4 regions of the Paenibacillus polymyxa M1 genome follow, and region 1 is predicted to be linked to each of the others. Evidence: riboswitches for the same ligand, from Rfam matches in the RefSeq annotation. Region 1 holds a riboswitch; each other region holds the start of a gene.
The links. A riboswitch is a leader RNA that binds a small molecule or an ion and turns the genes downstream of it on or off. The one in region 1 is predicted to bind cyclic di-AMP.

Region 1 (4,082 bases):
TGGGGGCATGACAATCCGATTTTTTAATGAAAGCCCCTTTAATTGATAAGGAGTAAACAAGTCGGTCACTTTTATCCATCCTTCCCTCAATTCCAAGTATGTATCATTATGAATAGCATCCCCATTATACACCAGCTGTCACGGTATACCGAATCCTTTGTAAGGCTAAAACTTGCGAAAATGCTTCAGTTTTCGGTCATGTTTAAGAGAAAATGTACGTTTACTTCGTCATCTTCACGGATACCCGCTTCATGATGTACTTCTCTTCAGCCGTGTAGGGCTTCACTCAATCACCAGCATAATTTTAATAGGACAGGTACATAATAGCTGAGAGCACCACTAGGTACCACTGCACGGAAAGGGGGAATACAAATGCGGTACAGGGGAGTGTTGCCATGTTTAGCACTGTTACTAGCATTTTCAAGTTTTCCCGTTCACGCGGACACGCCTCCTAACATCGGAACGCCCCATCCCAAGGAAGCTGCTGCCGCTACTTCGGTATATCAAAGTAAAGATCGAGCTACTCCAACATTAGCGATGCTACGAAAAAAGCATGCGGACATTTTTAAAATGTGCGGCCCGCACACCCGCCAAATTGCCTTAACCTTTGATGATGTGCCCGATTCAAGGTATACGCCGCAGGTTTTGGACGTATTACACGCAAACGGTATCAAAGCTACCTTTTTTATCGTCGGCCACCGTGCGGAAAAGCATCCGGGGATCATACGCCGCATCATCCGCGAAGGTCATGCTATAGGAAACCATTCCTATACTCATCCGGATTTCAGGAAGGCCACACCAGAACGTTTTCGCCACCAGATTACAAAAACAGAACGCATTTTAGAAGCCAGCATAGGTTTTCGACCCAGATTGATACGACCACCCTATGGTGAAATCACGGAGCCTCAAATCCAGTGGGCACGTCGTCATGGGTACATGATCGTCAATTGGAATGTGGACTCTCTAGACTGGAAGGGATTAAGCAAAACACAAATTCAGCGCAACGTGATCCCGGCTACCAGACCTGGCTCCATTATTTTAATGCATGCAGGTGGAGGTCAAAGTTCCAACTTGCAAGGCACTGTCCAAGCTTTGCCGGGTCTAATCCACTCTCTAAAAGCTAAGGGCTACAAATTTGTCACTGTCCCCCGGCTACTTCACACATCGGAACGAAAATAACAGTATGTCTAAGCTTCAAATATACCAACAACGTAAAAAGGCTGCCTTAACGAGCAGAATGCTTCTGCTTGTAAGACAGCCTTTTTTAGCGATAAACGACCGGGCCTAATAAAAAGTCGTCCCAGTTATATGTTGTATGATAGATCAAGTTTACATAACTTATATTATGTTTAATCAAATCATACATAAGCACAATGCTATTTATCAATGACGTACAGTTTCACATTCTGGAAGCCGAAGTCGTTCACGAATGATTTATTGCCAGGGATAAAGATATCAATCCGCTTTCCGGTAATAGCACTGCCCTGATCACGGGCAACGGCCACAAAAGAATGATCTGGCAATCCGGGATGGGAATAACCTGTAACTAGCACCTTTGTTCCCATAGGAATGACTTTCGGGTCTACCGCAATTGTACCTAGCTTAAGCGGATTGCCGTAATAATCGACCGCACCCCATTTGCCATTTTCATCAGCTGCGGCAGAATATGCTGTAGCTTTAACATCAACTACTTTACTGTAATTGAATGTTTTGCCCCATGCTTCAATTGTTGGCTTCTCATTCGCTGGTGCTTTCTCTGTAAGAAGCTGTGGCTTCGAATCCGAAGCCGCCTTTACACTTTTTTCGTCTGGCACTTTAATTTGCAGACCTGCATATATGTTGTTGGACGCAATATCCGGGTTAGCCTTCGTCAACTCATCTACTGATACCCCATAACGTTGAGCAAGCAAAAAGAAGGTATCGCCTTCTTTGGCAGTATGAAGCGAAGCAGCATCTGCTACTCCAGCTGTCTGTGCCAGCCCTGCAATAGCTGCAGCAAGCACCGCAAATTTCATAGTTTGTCCAATATGTTTTAAATGTTTCAAAGATATGTACCTCCTCTGTTATGCCTGCGAAGTTAGCTGTCGGATTCGGACTCAGGAGAAGCCCTATGCTTGTGCAATTCACCCCTAGGCATATCCACAACATCTTATGATGCATTGGAATCATTGCCGTTGTTACGTCCCCCGCACTTCCCATGGTTTGAGCCCAGCACCTGAGTATTTATTATCATTACTGCTGCCCCGGTAAGTTTTGGCTCACTGCATAATATCACAATTTTGTAACCTTATCTGCATGAAAATGTTGGTAACCTTGAATATCATACTATACTCATTACAATTTTGTCATCAAGAATCCGTTTTCTGTTACGAAAATATGGAGATATGGTGACAAAAAGAGAAAAGCCCTCCGTGAAACATCATCACGAGAGGGCTTTGTTAATATTTCATAAAAGCATTTTCTTACAGCACTTTAGCAAGAAAATCACGGGTACGGTCATGGCTTGGAGTACCGAATACTTGCTCAGGCGTACCTTGTTCTATAATTTGACCGTTGTCCATAAAGATGATTCGATCCCCTACCTCACGGGCAAAGCCCATTTCATGCGTCACGATCACCATCGTCATGCCGCCCTCAGCGAGCTTCTTCATCACGTCCAGAACCTCTCCAACCATTTCAGGGTCAAGAGCAGAAGTAGGCTCATCGAACAGCATTACGTGCGGCTGCATGGCCAAAGCACGTGCTATCGCAATACGTTGTTTTTGACCGCCAGATAACTGGTTCGGGTAGGTATTCTTCTTATCCTCAAGACCCACGGTCCGCAGGAGCTCCAGCGCAATTTTCTCCGCTTCTTTCCCCGACTGCTTTTTCACCTGCGTTGGTGCAAGCGTCAGATTCTGCAGTATTGTTTTATGCGGAAACAGATTAAAATGCTGGAAAACCATCCCCATCTTCTCCCGAGTCGCATTAATATTATGACCACGGGCCGTAATCGGCTCACCCTCAAACAAAATTTCCCCTTCTGTTGGCTGTTCCAACAGATTCATACAACGCAAAAACGTACTTTTTCCTGAACCACTCGGACCGATAATGACGACTACTTCACCTTTGGCGATATCTATATCAATGCCTTTTAAAATTTCATTCTTACCGAATGATTTACGCAGTTGTTTAACGGTGATCACTGGCTCTCAACTTCCTTTCCCATAAACCCAACAGCTTAGATAAGCTGAATGTCATTACAAAATAAATGGCGGCTGCGATTACGAACGGACTCAAGCCTTCGTAGGTAATATTCTTAATGACCTGGGCTTGATACATAATATCCACCATCCCAATGGTCGAAATAATTGATGATTCTTTAATGATCGTAATGAACTCATTACCAATAGCAGGCAATATAGATTTAAATGCTTGCGGTAAAATGACATGACGCATTGCTTTGCCTCGTCCCATCCCGAGCGAGCGGGCAGCTTCCATCTGTCCACGGTCTACTGCCTGAATACCAGCACGGAAAATTTCAGCCAAATATGCCGAACTATTCAGAGACAACGTAATTATACCGGACTGAAGTGGCGTAAAATTAACCCCCAACGTCAAAGCAACTCCGTAATGAATGATCATGAGCTGCACCAGCATAGGTGTGCCGCGCAGTATCTCTACATATGCGGTACCTAACCACTCGATAATACGAATCCCACTCATCCGCAGCAAGGATATGATCAGACCAATAATGAATCCGAACAGTACTCCAAGCGCAGACAGCAATAGGGTGTAGCCGATACCCGTAGCGTAGAAACTGCGATATTTCAAAAATATATCTACAATGCTATTCGAAGAAACTTGTCGGTCTGCAGACAGTGCACTTGCTTCTGTAGAAAACTTCTCAATCGAACCGTCTGCTTTCAGGCGAGCCAACGTTTTATTTACTGAAGCAAGCAATTCCGCATTTCCTTTACGAATGCCTACAGCAGTTTCTGCTCCTTCATCCTCAGGTACTGCCTTGGCAAGTGTTACGGTACCGTCTAGTGTGTATCCTTTAGCAACGGTATCCTCGATTACAACCGCGTTGATACGGTTGG
Region 2 (4,082 bases), 1.7 Mb from region 1:
TGCCGGATATCCGCATGGAAATCGACTCCTTCGAGGCGATTGTACGCCTGCTTCCAACCTGCAAGGCATCCGCTTTGCTGCCCAAATCCTACTTGCGCAGCGAACTGCTGCGAGATAATGGACTTACTGCATTGTACTTGCCTGATTTGAAGGAGACACGCCGAACGACCTCCCTCATATACTCAGAAACGGCCGATCTCGGCCCGACAGCACGACGCTGGATTAGCGAGACACGTGCATCGTTTGCAGGCTACCGTATGGTGTAGAGAATTTAACCCTCTTCATTGACATTAACGACCTCATCCTCAAAGCGGCCGATATTGTCATTGGAGCCGATAATGACCATAATATCGTCTGCTTTCAGCCGATCCATAGCTGTCGGCGCGATCAAGATACCATTCGCCGTATGAAGTGCCACGATGCTGCAACCAAAGCGGGTACGAGCATTTAATTCTGCTAACGTTTTGCCATTCAGACATGCAGGCACATTGAGTTCCACAATGCTGTATTCCTTGGACAGCTCCAAATAATCGAGCAGATTAGGCGTGACCAGCTGATGCGCTACCCGAATACCCATATCTCGTTCCGGATAAATGACTCGGTCCACCCCAAGCTTCTCTAACGCACGCCCATGCAGTACAGATATAGCTTTGGCTACGACTTTTCTCACACCCAGCTCCTTCAGCAAAATGGCGGTCAGGATGCTTACCTGAATATCATCACCAATTGCAACAATGCCGCAATCGAAATTACGGATGCCCAGTGACCGCAACGCATCCTCATCTGTAGCGTCCGCCACGACAGTATGTGTCAGGATCTCACTCATACTGTCTACAACATCCTCATTCCGATCAATGCCAAGCACCTCGCACCCCATATCCACCAATTGCAAAGCCAGGCTTGAGCCAAACCGTCCCAGGCCAATGACTACAAACTGCTGCGTTTTCATATCTACTCGAAAACTCCCTTACCCTATAATTATTTTACCTTCTGGATGACGATACAATTCCTTACCCTTTTTCGGTCCCAGTGCATAAGCTAGCGTGAGTGGACCCAGCCTGCCTGCAAACATCGTCAGAGTAATCACCAGCTTGCCTACAACTGACAAATCAGGTGTAAGCCCCATAGACAGCCCTACTGTACCAAATGCAGACACTGTCTCGAACAAGATCATTAGAAAATGATGATCTTCGGTTGCGGACAGAATCATCGTCACCCCAATCACGAACAGCAGCCCCAGCAAGGTAATGGTCAAAGCCTTATAAATTCGTGCCTGCGCAAGTCGGTACCGAAACAGCACAATATCTTCCCGTCCCCGCAGCATCGAAAACACCGCTCCAATGAGCAGGGCAAATGTAGTGGTCTTAATCCCGCCCCCAGTGGAGCCAGGCGAAGCTCCAATAAACATAAGTATGATGATAAAAAACTGCGTAGCCTGCCGCAAGCCTGCAATGTCCAGCGTGTTGGCACCTGCGGTACGTGGAGTAACGGACTGGAATAAAGAACCCAGCAGTTTACCACCCCAATCAAGCGAGCCAAGCGTCTTTGGATTCGTAAACTCAAATACAAAAATGACGAGCGTCCCGACGACAATCAGAGCAGCTGTCATGCTGAGTACCACCTTGGTATGTAAGGATAGTCTCTTACGCTTACGATAATCTGCCAGGTCTGACATCACTACAAAACCAATACCACCCGAAATAATGAGAAACATGGCTGTAAAATTAACAATCGGATCATATACATAACCTGTCAGGCTGCGAAATTCACCGAATAAATCAAAACCAGCATTATTAAACATGGAAATGGCATGCCAAATTCCAAAATAAATCGCCCTGCCGACAGGCATATCAAATGACCAGCGAATCGAAAAAATAGCTGCACATACGCCCTCAATCATCAGCGAGTACCATAGCACCTTGCGGATCAATCCAACAATTCCTTCGACAGAGGTCTGATTCATCGCTTCTTGCAAAATAAGGCGCTCCCGCAAGGAAATGCGACGTTTGAACACCAGCGCGATCAAGGTAGCCATGGTCATAAAGCCAAGACCACCGATCTGGATCAGCGCAACGATAACGATTTGACCAAAGGTTGTAAAAAAGAGCCCTGTATCCTTAACGACAAGTCCGGTTACACAGGTCGCGGATGCGGCAGTAAACAAAGCGTCTATAAACGCAAGTGGTTTTCCTGTTGTATTAGAGATGGGCAGCATTAACAATAAACTACCTATTAGAATGATAATGGCAAAGCCTGCAACGAATATCTGCGGTGGAGAAAGCCGAAGCCAGCGTGCATTGGGATTCATCTATTCATCACTTCTCTCCTAATCCTTAAAACTATAAAAACAGTGACTTAATACGGTGTAAGCCCGCTACGCGTTCCATTTATCTTCCGATCGTCGTTGCCCCTGATTTTTTTGATTTTCCAAACCTTAAGTAGCTATAATTAGCATTCCCTGAATACAGGAAGAATGCATGTCAAACACTACTCGGCTCCCTGTGCTATTGGCGAGCAGCAGCGAAGGGGGCAGAATTGTTCTGAAGAAGCGAAGCGTTTGCCTTTATCTCCGGATTTTAACCATTAAAGGGTTTATACAATCAAAAAAATCCGGGGATAACTGCAATTGGAAGAATAATCTGAACCCGCAGCGGTCTAACCAATCCAAACACTTTTATACACACAAAAAAAGACACCGGAAAACCGAGTGCCTGACTTGGTTCCTGCCCACAGCCTACGAGGTTAGCTGACGGATTCGGACAGCACAGTATGCCCTATTTACACTTCCGGTCCATCAGGATCGGCTGTAAAATTCACCCCAGTAACATGGTTCCCCCGTTTTCTCATAGAAATTCGGCTTAAATGTATATCATTACCCATATATTTCATAGGCATTGCCTCAAGATTATAATCCTTCTCTATCCAGATCACAAAACCGATTTCGCCGAAAAAACGTGAAATTGGCTTTAATTCGCGAATAGACATCGATTAATCACAGCTTATCTAATTTTATTAAAACTTTAAAGTGCTTTCACTCTATTTTCATGAATATCGCTGGTCTGTTGGCGGGAACCTGTGCAGTATGATATCTTTAATGGATGTTCTTATTTACAGATTAAGGAGGAAACTCATGAATCCTATCGGGAAACCGGTCGTGCTCACGGCCAACTTCAAAAAATTAGGCTTGCTGGGCGGGGTTGGCCTGATTTGCTTTTTTATCTTTCAATTGCTTATTCCCTCAATTAGCAATCCAAGTCCGGAATCATTGATGAATGCAAAGGTCATCAGCAAACAAGAAGCGGTCATACACGCCCTGGACTTTGCCCGTTCCGAGCTGGGCTATACGGAATCACAGCCAGAGAAGCCCGTCGTAACCTATCAGGCTGAAACAGATTTGTACGGTTATTTATCCAGAGAAAAATTGGTTCAAGAGTACGATCGTACATGGAAAAAAAATTATCCTTATGAAACCTTTCGGGTTGATTTGCCTGACTCCTCAGCGAAGGGCAAGCTGCAAATCCATGTGGATTTATCCACTGGGAAGGTCGTTAGCTTTAAACGGATCACCTCCAGCACCAATTACACACAGGCTGATGTTTCTACAGATGAACAAGCACGAAGCAGACTTGTACGTGTAGCTGAGGGTGACATGACGCTCGAAGCCAAGGAACAGGCTGCAGCAATATGGATCAAACGCTTTGGCTTTAAGCCATCTGAATTGAAGCTCGCGACCACTGAGGGGGAAGGTGGATTAAAATATACCGTGGACGAAAAGAAAATCGGCGCCTCGGTACTTACGCTGGCTTTTACTTTTGAAGACGGGGATGTTCGCTCGTTTACCCAAAGCTTTTCGGCCCCTTCGTCCTATACCGACTATGTTAAAAAGCAAACATACTGGGCGAATTGGATGACTTATGCGGGTTATGCCCTATTTAGCTTTGTCCTGGGCGTACTTGCCATTGTGTATGCGTCACTCACTCGACGACATACTTCATTTGTTCGTGGTATTATTCTGTCCATTGTATACTTTATTGCTAGTATAGCTGGGACAATGAACATGCTACCTTTATTGCAAGCTGAAG
Region 3 (4,082 bases), 1.6 Mb from region 1:
TCATGTCAAATTAAATAATTTTATTGCTTATATATGTTATATAAAGTTACACTAAAATAATTATAATATTATTGTTTACAAATTGTTGCTGAGAGAGTATAATAAATCCGTTGCCTCAATACATTATGACATGCGGTCGTGGTGGAATGGCAGACACGCTATCTTGAGGGGGTAGTGGGCGTACGCCCGTGGAGGTTCGAGTCCTCTCGACCGCATTATGTGTAATACCCAGTTGAAAAAGCATCCTGACACGTTTTACGTGAAGGGGTGCTTTTTTCGTTAAATATTTTTCGTTATATCATTCTGTTACAGAAGCGGTCATATGGACAGCGGACCGCTCGTTAACTGTAATGAAGAAAGATGTCAGTTTTTCCGCAAAAGCTTCTCTATATCTCCTATAAGCTTATCTGGAGTGGTTTGCGGCGCATAACGCTTAAATACGTTACCTTCTCGTGTAATTAAGAATTTAGTGAAATTCCATTTGATCGCTTTGGAGCCTAATACTCCCGGAGCAGTGTGGGTCAGGTAGCGAAATAGAGGATGTGCCTGATCACCGTTGACATCTGTCTTGGCGAACATGGGGAAGGTCACACCGTAATTGATTTGGCAAAACTCAGAGATCTCCTCGCTGGAGCCCGGCTCTTGTTTGGCGAACTGGTTGCTGGGAAATCCCAAAATTTCGAGCCCCTGTTCATGATACTGGTCATATAGCTCTTGTAGCGCCTTGTACTGGGGGGTTAACCCACATTTGCTGGCAGTATTCACGATAAGAAGAACTTTCCCTTCGTAGGTGGATAATGGAATTTGTGCCCCTTGTAGGGTCTGTGCATCATATTTATATACGCTCATGATATCCCTCCTTATTCAATATTCTGCAATTAAATTGTAAACAACTCAACAAGGGGTTGCAAGTCCGGAAGAGTATACGGGCATTGGACCATTGTAAAATCGTCTTTTGTTCAAAACGGTAAATCGCACTTCAAATGGAGCTAATTGAGGTGTTTCTTCTCATAAAAACGGGTTCAATCGGTAATTATCTGGCACGTATAGCGTATTTTCTTTCCTTTTTGCAAATAAGAAGTAACTAAGCCATACCCTACGCCAATATTGACATGCCTTTCATTTTCAAAAAGGGGTGAAATACAGAGTTTTAAAGAGATACGAGAAGCATAGCTGCCTTGTAAGCGTTATTCTTAATCTCCTATGCTCTAAAGGGTGGTTTATAGCCCCGCCGTTGAGCTTTACAGTCTTCCTTGCACGGGTGTATGATTCAAGACGTAATTTCAAATTAACACCAATGAAGCAACAACGAATTGTCTAAAGCGCTGAATTTTGCAGTTGCAAAAGCGGGGGAACCAACGAGTATGTACGGTTTTGCAAGCCGTGTGTGTCTCATGGGGTGAATTTTCCGGCCAAGTGCCGTAAATAGGGCGACTCTCACGTCCGAATCCGACAGCTAACCTCGTAAGCGTACAGGGAGAGGCAACAAACCGCCGTGTGCAACCATGGTTTATTTTATCATGGAATGTATGAAGCCGGAGGAAGCCTTTTTCCTTCGGCTTCTTTTTGTTGTCTTTTTATACCGGGAGAGGAGCTACTGATGGAAGGTCGGTTAATTATTGTCACTGCACCGAATGAAGCGGGCAGAAGTTTTGTGAAATTGCTTATGTTCAAAAAACTGGCGTTTGCAGTTCTCACAAATAGCACTCAGGAGGAACGACAGCTCAAAAAAATGGGTGTGGAGCACATTGTGCGCATCAATACGATGCAAGCGGGAAAATGGAATTTTCCTAGTAAAGAAATTGGGAGTGTGTATTTGTTCGAAAACAGCTTGAATCTGACTTGCCGTTTCCTGCAAATATGTCGGCCACTAACATCAGAATTGATCTATGTTATTACGCACGGCTGTAATCCACAAGGAATTTATCGGGGATTGGGAGCGGACCATGTGATCTACACATTGAACGGAGAGGTGGGTTTCCTGCTGAACGGATAAGCACTTATAACATAGCTGGTTTATGATTTTATGATGGAATCAAAAGGACAATCTGAGGAGCGATACGGAGGATAGGAACATGATGGATTTATACATGCTGCTCGTAATGGCTGTGAGTTATGGAGTGATATTACTGTTTATACGCTGGTGTGATGCGCAGACCTCAAAAGGAGGGCGAAGAGGATGATCGTTGTGCTAGGGCTCACGGTTATTGTGTTCGTGTATTTAATCTATGCACTCCTGAATCCTGAAAAGTTCTAGTCAACTATAGGATCGAGCAGGCGGGAACAGCAGATCAAGAATGAAGCATCAGAGGTGTAGATTTTCGCAAACGTGTGCACTCAATGGATGTTCTGAATCAGGTCTGTTGTTCCAAATGCAGGAGCATTATAAGGAGGAATAGAGGATGGAGCTACTGCAAATTGGAGTTGTGATCGTCATATTGCTGCTCTTGGTAAAGCCGGTGGGCACCTATATGTATCACGTATTCTCGAATGAACCGAATCGGACGGATCGGATTTTTGGTGAAACGGAAAAGCCGATTTATAAGGTTGTAGGCTTGAAGAAACAGGACAGCATGCGTTGGACCACGTATGCTATGAGTTTCATTGCAACCAATGTGGTGCTTGTGGGGATCAGCTACCTGCTATTGCGCTTGCAGGCTATACTCCCAGGCAATCCGGTTGGAAACAGTAATATGGAAGCATCATTGGCCTTTAATACGGTAATCAGCTTTATGACCAATACGAATCTCCAACATTATAGCGGAGAAAGCGGGCTTACGTATCTGACACAGATGGCGTTCGTCACGATGATGATGTTTACTTCGGCTGCTTCGGGGTTTTCGGTTGCTGCGGCTTTTATGAGGGGATTGACGCGGCGCGGTGAAGGACTGGGTAATTTTTTTCAAGATTTTATTAAAGCCAACATACGGATTTTTCTGCCGCTTGCCTTTGTACTTACGCTGGTGCTGGTGGGACTAAAAGTACCACAGACGCTACAGTCCACGGCGGATATTACGACTTTAAGCGGTACACAGCAGCAGATTGCTATGGGACCTATTGCCTCATTGGAATCCATCAAGCATTTGGGCACGAACGGGGGCGGTTTTGCGGGAGCTAATTCTGCTCATCCTTTTGAGAATCCAAGTCCTTGGACGAACGTACTGGAAATTTTAGCAATGTGGGTAATGCCGGCTTCGCTGCCGTATACTTTTGGATTGTTTGCCCGTAATCGCAAGCAGGGCTGGATTATTTTTAGCTCGATGATGGTCTTGTTCCTTATTTTTCTATCCATAACGTATGTGTCGGAGAAGACAGGTAATCCGTTAATCCAGGCACTGGGTATGGATGCATCTCAGGGAAGCATGGAAGGGAAAGAGGTTCGTTTCGGCATTGGACAATCGGCACTATTCACTGCGGTTACAACAGCGGCAACGACAGGTTCGGTCAATAATATGCATGATACACTGACCCCGCTAGGTGGTATGGCTGCTTTGGGAGAAATGATGCTAAACGTCATTTTTGGCGGCAAGGGCGTCGGGTTGATGAATATGCTGATGTATGCGATTCTTGGGGTATTTATATGCGGTTTGATGGTCGGAAGAACCCCGGAATTTATGGGTAGGAAAATTGAAGGCAAGGAAATGAAGCTGATTGCGATTGCCATTTTGGTACATCCGTTTCTTATTCTAGCTCCAACTGCGCTTGCGTTTATGAGTCATTGGGGATACGATGCGGTCTCTAACCCCGGATATCACGGGTTGACTCAGGTTCTCTATGAATATGCATCATCTGCGGCAAATAACGGTTCGGGATTTGAAGGTATTGCAGATAACAACGTGTTTTGGAACGTAACGACCGGAGCAGTTATGTTCTTTGGACGATATGTATCCATGATTGCATTGCTGGCTGTAGCGGCTTCATTGAATGCCAAAGCACCGACCCCGGTAACGACGGGTACACTGCGCACGGACAACAAGCTGTTTGGAGCCATCCTCATCGGGGTTGTTCTGTTGATTGGTGCGTTAACCTTTTTACCAGTGATCGTATTAGGACCTGTAGCTGAATTTTTGACCATGTAATGA
Region 4 (4,082 bases), 2.9 Mb from region 1:
TTATCCCCAACTTGCCATTACAATCCGGACAGGTAGCTTCTCCACAGCCCCTAAACCGCGAATCCTGGAAGTACGGATCGTCGGCTGAGTATGCACAAAATGCCTACTCACGAGGCAAGCTGGTACTACGAGGCATTGAACGTCAGGTGGGTACGAAAAAAATGGACCGAATTATGCGAACCTATGTCCAGACCTACCGATTCAAGCATCCGACCTCACAGGATTTTCAGCGTGTCGTGGAAAGGGTGACTGGACGCTCATGGAGCCACTATTTTGAACAATATGTATATGACGGCCAGATGGCGGACTTTTCTGTCGATCGCATCACGAACCGCAAGTTGGAGAATGGATATGAAGCAATCGTGACGCTTAGCAAAAAAGGAGCGGATTATCCCAAGATCCCTGTTCAATTTACCTTCAAGGATGGCACCACAATATTTAAGGCATGGGACGGTACGGGCAAAAGTACATCTTTCCGACTCAAAAGCACCTCTCCCGTGTCCTATGTGACCGTTGATCCTCTATACACTATTGCACTGGAGAACAAGCATATTAATAATAGCCTGAAGGCTGAATTGGACGAAAAGCAACAAACCCGTTGGAGTGTGAGTGTAACCAAGCTGTTGGAGACACTGCTTGGAAGTCTGTCATGGTGAGGTGTCTATAGATGCGGACTGTTTTAAAAGAAGGCTGGGCGCTAGTGCGCATACGCTTTTATATCGTTATCATTTTATTTTTGTATCGTCTGCTGTGGGGAGTATTTCTCTATCGGCTGGTACAGTCGGCCGTTGTCCCGCTGCTGCTGCGTTATCCTGGTCAGAGCCAAAACGAGCTGGGAAAGACCTTGTTTTGGATGGAGGGGCAGATCGCCTTGATGGACAGCCAGGAAGTACATGTGTATTTATGGATACTATTAGGGGCGACCGTATTGCGCGTCCTAATCACTCCCTTCATTAGAGCTGGCATATATCAAAGCCTGTATACCGATGCGTCTGAACCGCAAAGCCTGTCCTTCTTCAAGGGGATGAAACGTCACGGTATGTCATCTCTGTTGTATTACATCATCGAGTTGGGTTTGCTGCTGCTTCCCGCCTTCTGGGTGGTACCGAGACTCTATCCTATTGTAGCAGGAACGCTGCAATCTTCCTCTTACCTGTTGCATTTGTTGCCCTATGCCATTGGGTGGGTGGCTTACGGTTGGTTCATTCGGCAGTGCATCCTGTATATGCAACTGGGCTCGGTCAGTGGTCACGCCATACTATCGTCCCTGCTCGCCTTCTTTCGCCAGCTTCTTCCGGCTGTAAGCGTATCTCTCTTGCTTGGTGCTTGTGTGCTGCTGGTCTTCGGTCTATTTGGCACCGTAGCGATAATTTGGACTGGTATGTTGGCGCTAATTCTCCAGCAATCGTATCATTTTGTTACCAGTCTGGTCAGGCTGTGGCATATCAGTTCGCAGTATCGTCTATGGCACATCGATATCTCCAGCAGAGGCTAATCCCTCTCTTTATGCTTTCTCCTGCATTTTTAGCTGTCGAAAAAACTTTTTTCTTTCCCGTGCAAACGGCACATAACTGAATACTGTTAACAGAATCTGTTCCTAGGGCGTTAGGAACAGATTTTTTTTGTAACTTTTTGCGATGAAACATTTGCCAAAGCCTGCTGTCTTTGTTACAATAATCGCAGTGAACTGATAGTAACAACTTTGTAATCTTTATTGTAACCTTTATCTTAAAAACATCGTTGTCGTGAATACTGCTCTCCAAGGTGCACATCTTAAGTTAAGCCTAATTCCTGGCACCTAGGAAGCGGGGGAACCAGTTTGGGTGAATTGATCTCGCAACAGAGTGGTCATAGGGGAACCTTCTACCGAATCCTTAAGCTAACCTCGCAGGCATTGGAAGGGGTATATTTTTTTTGAAGAAGAAGCTAACGATCGCAGCCATGGGTCTCGCCATTGCCTTTACATCTTTTACATTCGGTGGCAGCAGTGCATTTGCAGACTCTAAGATGGACCAGGTCATCCAAGATGCCAAAGGAACGAACTATAGAAGCGGAGGTACTACACTCGAGGGATTCGATTGCTCCGGCTTCACAATGTATGTATTCAACAAACTGGGAATTAAACTGCCGCATCAATCTGGATCACAATTCAAAATGGGAGCTTCTGTATCCCGCGATGAAATGAGACCAGGCGACCTGGTGTTCTTCAACACCACAGGAAGAGGCGTTTCCCATGTAGGTATCTTCGTAGGTGAAGGGAAATTCGCCCACTCCTCGACTTCACGTGGTGTAGTAGTTAGCTCACTGAACGAAAATTATTACGCTAACCGTTATGTCGGTGCAAAAAGAATTATGAGCACAGACGCTTACCATTCTGTAGCTTCAGATATTCCTGATGACGACAACGTAGAATAACTACCGCACAGCAAGCTAACTCTAGCCGCAATTTGATTCTGGCCGGAATCGAATTGCGGTTTTTTATGTCCACTACATCAGTAATTATTATCATTACTGACGAACTGACACCTCAAAAGGTTTCAGTTTTAGCGAACATCGTCGGTTTTACCGCCACCGCTGGGGGAGCATATGAGCAGTAAATCCTTCTTATTGAATGTATACCCGACTTAGGTACGAAATAAACACGCTTGCCATTCTCCTACAACTTGTCTACAATCTGTGGTTAATGATTGAAGTACCTGCATAAGGAGGAATGAAAAAGTGCCCGCCTCAATATCCAACTACCGGATCGTACCGATGGACGAGCATCAAGCGGCTGAAATCTGTGAGTGGCGCTATGATCCCCCCTACAACATATACGGCTGGCTTCCCTGGGAACAAATGAAGGCACTTGAAGTCGAATTTGGAAGTCCCACGCTTCGCCAAGAGCAATATGTTGCCGTACTGAACGAAGAGAATGAGCTGACGGGATTTGCTCAATATTTTCCTATGGTCGGTGTGACCCGGCTGGGTCTTGGAATGCATCCCGAAAGATGCGGACATGGCACAGGCTCCGATTTTGTCCGGGCCATTGCCGAGGAAGCCAGACGACGTCATCCACAGAATGAAATTGACCTAGAGGTTCTCACCTGGAATCAGCGGGCTATACGAGCCTACAAGGCAGCTGGATTTGAGCTGACGGATACCTATGAACGTCAGACTCCAGATGGCAGAAAACCGTTCTATTGTATGGTATATCGTCCTGAACAACAGAACCGGGTTCTATAAATAAGAGCGCCTTCGCTATACAACCGCGATGTTGTGTAGCGAAGGCGCTCTTAATATATACAACAGATCATTATAAAATCAATGACTGCTGCGCATTTTTTCAAAAGCTTCATTATATTGTTGGGCTTCCTTAATATCTACGGCCATAATACCGCCATCGTCCCAAGAGGTCAAACGCAGAGTCACGGTCTTGTAATCAATCGTAATAAATGGATGGTGATTGAATGCCTCAGATATAGCGGCAACTTCATCCACGAATGCAATTCCCTTCATAAAACTGGAAAAATTATATTTCCGAACGATCCAACGTCCTTCCTCCAGTTCCCAGCCCTCCAGTTTCTCCAGATGTGCTTCAATCTCTTCTTGTGTAAAAGGCATGTTACGAACTCCTCCCCGTTTATACGGAAGCCTTTTAGCCGCTTACATACGGCCAAAACTACGATATATTGGTGTACATATTACCACGGCCCCGTTGATAAATCCATAAGACGGCCTTCAAATCAAAGGGACCGACGTCAGCTCCTCATCTCCGATGAGTACATAGATCCGGTGCTGCTCCGGCTCATAAATCACAACGCCGCTGCCTACAGTGATTATGGGCTCCGTACCCAATGCATAAAATAGGTCTTCTGCCAAAGCTTCATTGACTTCCTGACGCCCCACCGGGTCCAGCCTGTCCCAATCTTCTGCTTCCATTTCAAAAAATTCATAGCTATCTGGGATGCGTCCCACAGCCTCTGTCAAATCGTTCAAAATTTGTTCATACTCGCGCCCATGCTTTACTCCCATGCTATTTCCTCCAATGGTTCAGCGATTCAATACATAATCACTTTATTATACCGGAAATTCGCCCTTAA

Region 2: it holds a riboswitch for cyclic di-AMP, as region 1 does, so the genes downstream of both, PPM_RS21190 (TrkH family potassium uptake protein) here and PPM_RS13415 (3D domain-containing protein) in region 1, are expected to answer to the same signal.
Region 3: it holds a riboswitch for cyclic di-AMP, as region 1 does, so the genes downstream of both, PPM_RS06390 (hypothetical protein) here and PPM_RS13415 (3D domain-containing protein) in region 1, are expected to answer to the same signal.
Region 4: it holds a riboswitch for cyclic di-AMP, as region 1 does, so the genes downstream of both, PPM_RS00530 (C40 family peptidase) here and PPM_RS13415 (3D domain-containing protein) in region 1, are expected to answer to the same signal.

What each region holds. Positions count from the first base shown of each region.
Region 1 covers NC_017542.1:3,043,340-3,047,421, forward strand. Annotated here, with positions in the region: gene PPM_RS13405 (NADH:flavin oxidoreductase/NADH oxidase) at 1-69, opposite strand, end outside; gene PPM_RS13410 (polysaccharide deacetylase family protein) at 373-1,179, shown strand; gene PPM_RS13415 (3D domain-containing protein) at 1,377-2,045, opposite strand; cyclic di-AMP (ydaO/yuaA leader) riboswitch at 2,052-2,219, opposite strand; gene PPM_RS13420 (amino acid ABC transporter ATP-binding protein) at 2,463-3,185, opposite strand; gene PPM_RS13425 (ABC transporter substrate-binding protein/permease) at 3,172-4,082, opposite strand, start outside.
Region 2 covers NC_017542.1:4,703,011-4,707,092, forward strand. Annotated here, with positions in the region: gene PPM_RS21180 (LysR family transcriptional regulator) at 1-266, shown strand, start outside; gene PPM_RS21185 (potassium channel family protein) at 272-949, opposite strand; gene PPM_RS21190 (TrkH family potassium uptake protein) at 968-2,308, opposite strand; cyclic di-AMP (ydaO/yuaA leader) riboswitch at 2,717-2,869, opposite strand; gene PPM_RS21200 (CPBP family intramembrane glutamic endopeptidase) at 3,131-4,082, shown strand, end outside.
Region 3 covers NC_017542.1:1,467,373-1,471,454, forward strand. Annotated here, with positions in the region: tRNA gene PPM_RS06380 (tRNA-Leu) at 133-215, shown strand; gene PPM_RS06385 (glutathione peroxidase) at 364-849, opposite strand; cyclic di-AMP (ydaO/yuaA leader) riboswitch at 1,314-1,487, shown strand; gene PPM_RS06390 (hypothetical protein) at 1,601-1,996, shown strand; gene kdpF (K(+)-transporting ATPase subunit F) at 2,180-2,257, shown strand; gene kdpA (potassium-transporting ATPase subunit KdpA) at 2,403-4,079, shown strand.
Region 4 covers NC_017542.1:133,278-137,359, reverse strand. Annotated here, with positions in the region: gene PPM_RS00540 (M1 family metallopeptidase) at 1-656, shown strand, start outside; gene PPM_RS00535 (hypothetical protein) at 668-1,495, shown strand; cyclic di-AMP (ydaO/yuaA leader) riboswitch at 1,772-1,909, shown strand; gene PPM_RS00530 (C40 family peptidase) at 1,915-2,415, shown strand; gene PPM_RS00525 (GNAT family N-acetyltransferase) at 2,719-3,225, shown strand; gene PPM_RS00520 (4a-hydroxytetrahydrobiopterin dehydratase) at 3,304-3,603, opposite strand; gene PPM_RS00515 (hypothetical protein) at 3,721-4,014, opposite strand.